DNA from 2 places in the Methylosinus sp. H3A genome. Region 2 is predicted to be linked to the other one. Evidence: predicted binding sites of a transcription regulator. Region 2 holds the regulator's gene; the other holds the start of a gene.
The links. Region 2 encodes PhoB, which activates phosphate uptake and scavenging genes when phosphate is short. Its sites were predicted from a motif close to TGTCATNNANCTGTCAT; they were not measured.

Region 1 (3,407 bases), 2.4 Mb from region 2:
GGCGAAATGTCGAAATAGCCGAGCGCGCCGCCGCCATATTGGCCGGCGCGCACCGTCGCCGCGACGCCCGCGCGAATTTCCTTCCAGCCATAGTCGACGCCGAAGGAGCCGCCATAGAGCGTGCGGTCGCCGTCGAGTCCGGGCCGCGTGGCGGTAGGCCCGAAATCGACATTGCCGCCGAGCCAGGCCGAGAGACCCTGCGCCGCGAAGACGCCGCTCTGCGCGCGGCGGATCGATTGCAGCTGCGCGATGACCGGCGCGCCGGCGCTCGAGGCGAGGCCGAGAGCGCCGGCGTCGATGCGGCCGAGCACCTGCGGGGTCGTATCGCGCATGGATTTGAGGAACAGCGGATCGACGGCGGTCGGCAAAGTGAGCTGATAGACGAGGACCATATTGTCGTTGTTCTGGCCGGAGTTGTAGCTCTGGCCCTGCATCACGCCATTGGTCGTGGTGAAATCATTGTCGTTGGAGACGAACAGATAGAAGTCGTTCGGCCGCCCCTCCACGAGCGTCGGGACGAGCGCCATGCCCTCCCATTTCTCCGCCAGAGTGAGCTGCGACTGGGCCGGCTGGCCGGGCGCGCCATTGTTGAGATTGAGGCCGAAGCGGGCGAGCTGCGTGGAATTGAGCATGTTCACGAGCTCGACAGATTGCGCCGGCGTGATCGACGGATTCAGCACGCCATTGGGCGCGACCTGACCGCCCGCCGTCGTATCGGCGGCCGTGCCGGCGATATTTGTCGCATTGCCGATATCGACGAGATAGATGGATTTGACCATGATCGGATTGCCGCCCGCCGGACCCTGGCCGATTCCGTCGCGCGCCAGCACGAGAAACTGCTTGTCGTTGAGCGCCACCATCTCGCTCTGCGCCGCGGTGCGATTGGCGGCGCCGCCATCGCCGTTCAGCCTGTAGGTCGGCAGCTGCAGGACATAGGATTCGATCGGCGCCGCCGGCGTCGGATTGAGCGAGATGTCGTAGACGAGGATGCGCGTGTTGTTGCGCGTCTGCTGTCCGGAGGCCTGATCCTGCATCGTCGCGCTCTGCAGGATCGCGAAAAGCCGGTTGCCGTCCGGGCTGACCGAGACCGCCTCGAGCCCCTGATTGTTGCGGCGTCCCGTCTGCGGCGCATTGAGCGAGTTGAAGTCGATCGCGCCATTGGTCCGCGGCAGCAGCGCCGAGGGAGTTCCGATCGAGCCGACGAGATTGCCGTTGGCGTCGAAATAAAAGATCGACGGGCCGTATTCGTCGCTGACGTAGAAGCTGCGGTCGGTCTTGAAGGCCAGCCCCTCGGCGTCGAGCGATAGCTTGCCGGCGCCGATCGAGCCAGCGGAAGGGCTCGGCGTGAGGCGACCGAAGAGATTGACGGCTCCCGTCCCAGAATCGGCGCCGGTGAATGTCTTGCCCTGATTGTCGCGCAGCAGGACACCGCCGTCGGGCGTCATCTGCACCTGATTCTGCGAGCTGGTCGAGGCGGGGAGATTCGCTCCCGAATAGGGCGAGAAGGCGATATTGAAACGCAGCAGCCGACCCGCATAGTCGGAGAAGACGCCATTGGCCGGATCGTTCAATCCGCGGTCGGGTAGAGCGAACATGGTCGCGACGAAAGTCGAGCCGCTGCGCCGCCAGGAATACGGATCGATGGCGAGGCTCGAGAAGGAGCCGAGCGTGTCGCCGAGGAAGTCGATCGTCGTCGCCGGAAGACGTCCAGTTCCAGTGAGGCCTTGATTGGTGAAGGTCACGCCGCCCAGGCTGATCGAGGTGGGACCGTCGTTGGCGACGACATTGGGCGTGCGATAGGTCTGCGCCAGTGCGGCGCCATGTAGCGCCAGCGTCGAGATGGACGCGAGCAACCAGTTACGAAAAGGCATTTCACTCTCCGGCTTTATAGCTTGGCCGGAGGTGTATGGCCGCCCCTTAACGATTCGGTGACAGTCGGGTCACGATCGCTAACGGAGCGGAAACATAGTGGCGTCGTGGCCTTCGTACCACAAAGGCCACGAAGCGGTCACGAGGACAGGTGAACGGTCACAAGGACACGTAGACGAATTTCGGTCCCTTGAGCGTCGGATAATTCTCGCGCAGCGCCTTGGCGACCTTGCCGACGAGCTCCTTGTCGCCTGCCGCCGAAGGGCCCACGAAATCCGTTCCCTGCATCCAGGTCTCGAGGAAGCAGTGGAGCTGATTGTCATAGGCGTCGTCGGTCGGATGAGCCGTCTTGTCGACGAGCGAGGCGATTCCGTCCGCGGCGACCTCGAGGCGCCAGTCGCGATCGTCGACGACCGAGCCGATGAGCTTCGCTATATCGGCGTCGGTCCACTCGCCCTTCAAATCAACCGCCATTGTTTTCGCTCCTTGCTGCGCGCGGCTCCGGCGCGGGATAAAATGGACGAAGGGCCGGGAACGCCTGTCGGATATCCGACAGGCGCGCGTCGCGGCCCTTACCGCTCGCTCACTTCTTGGTGAGCTTGGCCACCGCCATATCGATCGCCGTCGTCGCTTCGCCGACGGTCAGCCAGGCGTCCGCGCGATCCTCGCTCTTGAACGACTTGCCGAGATTATACGGCTCCTCACCCGGCACGTGCAGGAAACAGGCCCATTTTCCGTCGGCCTGCTCCTCGACCGTCACTTTGTAGTCCGCCACGCGGTCCTCCTCCTGTTGCTTTGCGTTGGTTCTCACGGTGCGCCGGTCCGTCCCCGGCGCGCTTTACGCGAAGCAGATTGGGCGCCAGAGCCTCGGCACGCTTATTGAACCTCTCCTGCGGCCGGCGGGACGCCGGCGCTGACGCGGAGCAACCCCATGACCGATATTGTCGAAGGGCCGGCGCTGGCCGCTCTATCCTGCGGAAAACCCGCGTTTCTCGTCGTGCTGCTGCATGGGGAGGGCGCCGACGGCCAGTCGATGGTCGATCATGCGCTCAATTGGGCGCCGACAATGCCCAAGGCCGAATTTCTCGCCGCCGAGGCGCCCGCCGGCGCCGATGGCGTTCGGAGCTGGTTCGATGCGGCCGATCCCGATGGGCTCGCCAAGGGCCTCGCGGCGCTCGTCCGGTTCCTCGACGAGGCGCTCGCCAAGCGTCGCCTGCCGCCCTCGCATCTGGCGCTGGTCGGCTTCTCGCAGGGCGCGACGCTGGCGCTGCTCGCCGGCCTCGCGCGGCCCGGCCCCGCGGCGGCGATCGTCGCCTTTTCGGGCGGCCCCTATGGCGCGTCGCCGACCGTCGGCGCGGATGGCGCGCCGCCCGTGCTGCTGATCCATGGCGACGCCGACGAGGCCGCGCCGCTCGCCTCGGCGCGCGAGACCAAGGCCGCTCTCACGGCGCAGGGCGCCCGCGTCTGGTCGATGACGCGCAAGGGTCTCGCCCATGCGATGGACGACGACGGAGTGATCGCCGCCGGGGACTTCCTCA
Region 2 (3,407 bases):
CGATCTCGACGAGGACGAGGCGCGCGGGCGCCTCTATCTGCCCCGCGAGGCGCTGGCGGCTGCCGGCGTCACGAATTTCGCGCGCGGCGCGGTGTTGGCGCATCCGGGCCTGCCGGATGTCTGCACGGCGGTGGCCGAGCGCGCGCGCAAGCATTATGCGGAATCGGAGCTTCTCATGCGCGTCTCGCCGCAGCGCGCGGTGAAGGCGCCTTATCTGATGGCGACGGCCTATCGCTCCGTTCTCGATCGTCTGGTGGCGCGCGGCTTTGCGCCGCCGCGCGAGCCGGTCTCCGCCTCGCGGACGAAAGTCCTGCTGGCCCTGCTCAGATTCGCGCTGACGTGACCGGAACCACGCATATTGTCGGCGCGGGTCTCGCCGGCCTCTCCTGCGCCATTCGCCTGACCGACGAGGGCCGCGGCGTCGCGCTCTATGAAGCCGCGCGCATGGCGGGCGGGCGGTGCCGCTCCTATTATGATTCCAGCCTCGATCTCACCATCGACAATGGCAATCATCTGCTGCTCTCCGGCAATTCCACGGCGCTGGATTACGCCCGTCGCATCGGCTCGGTCGGCGAGCTCGTCGGGCCGAAGGAGTGCGCCTTCGATTTTCTCGACACGCGCGACGGAACGCGCTGGCGCATGAGGCCCAATTCCTCGCGCCTGCCCTGGTGGATTTTCGTGCGCGATCGCCGCGTTCCCGGAACATCGCCCGGCGATTACCTCGGAGCGATCGGCATTCTCCTCGCCAAAAAAGGCGCGACGATCGGCGAGGCGATGAATTGCTCCGGCACGCTCTATGAGCGGCTGTGGGGCCCGGTGCTGCTCTCCGCGCTCAACACAGAGCCGCGCGACTCCTCCGCCGCGCTCGCCGCCGCCGTGCTGCGGGAGACGCTTGCCGCCGGCGGCGCCGCCTGCCGTCCGCTGGTCGCGCGGCGCGGGCTCGGGACCGCCTTCATCGAGCCGGCGCTGACGACGCTCGCCGCGCGCGGCGCCGCGCCACGCTTCGCCGCGCGGCTGAAGGGAATCGAGTTTGCGGGCGAGCGCGCCGTGGCGCTCGATTTCGGCGACGAGAAAATCGCGCTCGGCGAGAATGATCGGGTCGTGCTCGCCGTCCCGCCTTGGGCGGCGCAGGAGCTGCTTCCCGGTCTCGTGGCGCCGGATGATTTCCGCGGCATCATCAACGCGCATTTCAAGATCGCGCCGCCGCCCAGCCAGCCGGCGCTGCTCGGCATGATCGGCTCGCTCACCGAATGGCTGTTCGCTTTCGAGGACCGTCTCTCGGTGACGATCAGCGGCGCCGATCGGCTGATGGACGAGTCCCGCGAGAGCCTCGCCGAGCGCATCTGGGCCGAGGTCGCCGCCGCCACGGGCCTGCCCGCGGCGCTGCCGCAATGGCAGATCGTGAAGGAGAAACGCGCGACCTTCGCCGCGACGCCGGCGCAGCAAGAACGCCGACCCGGCGCGCAGACGAGCTGGCGCAATCTCCTGCTCGCCGGCGATTGGACGGCGACCGGCCTGCCGGCGACGATCGAAGGGGCGATAAGGTCGGGCTATCGCGCGGCGGAACTCGCGGGGCGCTCGTAACGCTCGGGCCGCCCCCTTCCCCAGCCCTCCCCCGCTTCGCGGGAGAGGGGGCGTTGCGCGCAATGAGGAAAATGGAGCCTCAATTCCTTCCAAAGGTCTCGTCGAAGGAATAGCCGGTGCCGCGCACGGTGCGAATCGGGTCTTTCTCGCGGCCGCGGATGATCGCCTTGCGCAGACGTCCGACATGCACGTCGACGGTGCGCTCGTCGATCTCCGCCGAGAGCCCCCACACGCTGTCCAGCAATTGCGCGCGCGAGAAGACGCGGCCGGGCTTCTCCATCAGATATTCGAGCAGGCGAAACTCCGTCGGCCCGAGATGAATCTCGCGCCCGCCGCGCTTCACGCGCCGCGTCTCGCGGTCGAGGTCTATGTCGCCGGCGACGAGGCGCGTCGCCACGCGCTCCGGCCGCGCACGGCGCAGCAGCGCATGCACGCGCGCCATCAGTTCCGGCGTCGAGAAGGGTTTCACCACATAATCGTCGGCGCCGACGGAGAGTCCGCGCACCCGCTCATTCTCGTCGCCGCGCGCGGTCAGCATTATGATCGGCATGGTGCGCGTGTCGTCGCGGGCGCGCAGCCGCCGGCAGATTTCCAGCCCCGAGACGCCGGGCAGCATCCAGTCGAGAATAACGAGGTCGGGAACCGATTCGGCGAGGCGGATCTCCGCCTCGTCGCCGCGCTCCACATGCTCGACCTGGAAGCCTTCGGATTCGAGATTATAAGCGAGAAGCAACGCGAGCGCCGCCTCGTCCTCGACAACGAGAATGCGCGGCGCGCGGTCGTGCGGCGTGTCGCGCGGCGTTGCGACGCGTATTTCGTTCATTGCGAGGGCTCATCCGTTTCCGCGCTGGCGCCGACGACCGACGACTTTCCCTTCGGACGGTCGGTCGGCATCGCCTCGCCAGTGACGAGATAGACGATCGTCTCGGCGACATTGGTGGTGTGATCGCCGATGCGCTCGATATTCTTGGAGCAGAACAGAAGATGCGTGCAGAAGGAGATGTTGCGCGGGTCTTCCATCATGAAGGTGAGGAGATCGCGGAACACAGAATCTTCGAGAGCGTCGAGCTCGCTGTCGTTGGTCCAGACGGCGCGGGCGCGCTCCACATCGCGCTGGGCGTAGGCGTCCAGCACGTCCTTCAATTGCATGGCGGCCACTTCCGCCATCGTCTTGAGGCCGATGACGGCGCGCGGCACGCGCGCCTCCGAGAGGATCTTCACCGTGCGCTTGGCGATGCTCTTGGCGAGATCGCCGACGCGCTCGAGATCGGCGGCGATGCGCATCGCCGCTATGCATTCGCGCAGATCGATGGCGAGCGGCTGGCGCCGCGCGATGGTGAGGATGGCGTTCTCCTCTATCTCCCGCTGCAGCGCGTCGAGGCGCTGATCGGTGGCGACGACGCGATGGGCGAGCTCTATGTCGAAATTGGCGAGCGCATCCATGGCTTCGGCGAGCATTTTCTCCGCGATGCCCCCCATCTCGGCGATTCTGCGGCCGAGCACCTCGAGGTCGCGGTCATAGGAGCTGACGATATGTTCGCTCATGTCTCATATTCCTCGTGCGCGTATCGCGCTCAGCCGAAGCGGCCGGTGATATAGTCCTGCGTCTTTTTGTTCTGCGGCGCGGTGAACAGATTGTTCGTCTCGCCGAATTCGACGAGATCGCCGAGATACATGAAGGCGGTGAAATCGGAGACGCGGGCCGCCTGCTGCATATTGTGGGTGACGATGGCGATCGTGTAGCGCTCCGACAATTCGTCGATGAGCTCCTCGATCTTCGCCGTCGAGATCGGGTCCAGCGCCGAGCAGGGCTCGTCGAACAG

Region 1: a site for PhoB is predicted at 1,918-1,934, ahead of IY145_RS18615 (esterase-like activity of phytase family protein). Genes of this name have one in related genera too.

Annotation. Positions count from the first base shown of each region.
Region 1 is NZ_JADNQW010000005.1:3,386,071-3,389,477, forward strand. It holds gene IY145_RS18615 (esterase-like activity of phytase family protein) at 1-1,871, opposite strand, end outside; gene IY145_RS18620 (hypothetical protein) at 2,029-2,343, opposite strand; gene IY145_RS18625 (hypothetical protein) at 2,453-2,644, opposite strand; gene IY145_RS18630 (alpha/beta hydrolase) at 2,801-3,407, shown strand, end outside.
Region 2 is NZ_JADNQW010000005.1:1,007,679-1,011,085, forward strand. It holds gene hpnD (presqualene diphosphate synthase HpnD) at 1-343, shown strand, start outside; gene hpnE (hydroxysqualene dehydroxylase HpnE) at 340-1,584, shown strand; gene phoB (phosphate regulon transcriptional regulator PhoB) at 1,664-2,407, opposite strand; gene phoU (phosphate signaling complex protein PhoU) at 2,404-3,129, opposite strand; gene pstB (phosphate ABC transporter ATP-binding protein PstB) at 3,159-3,407, opposite strand, start outside.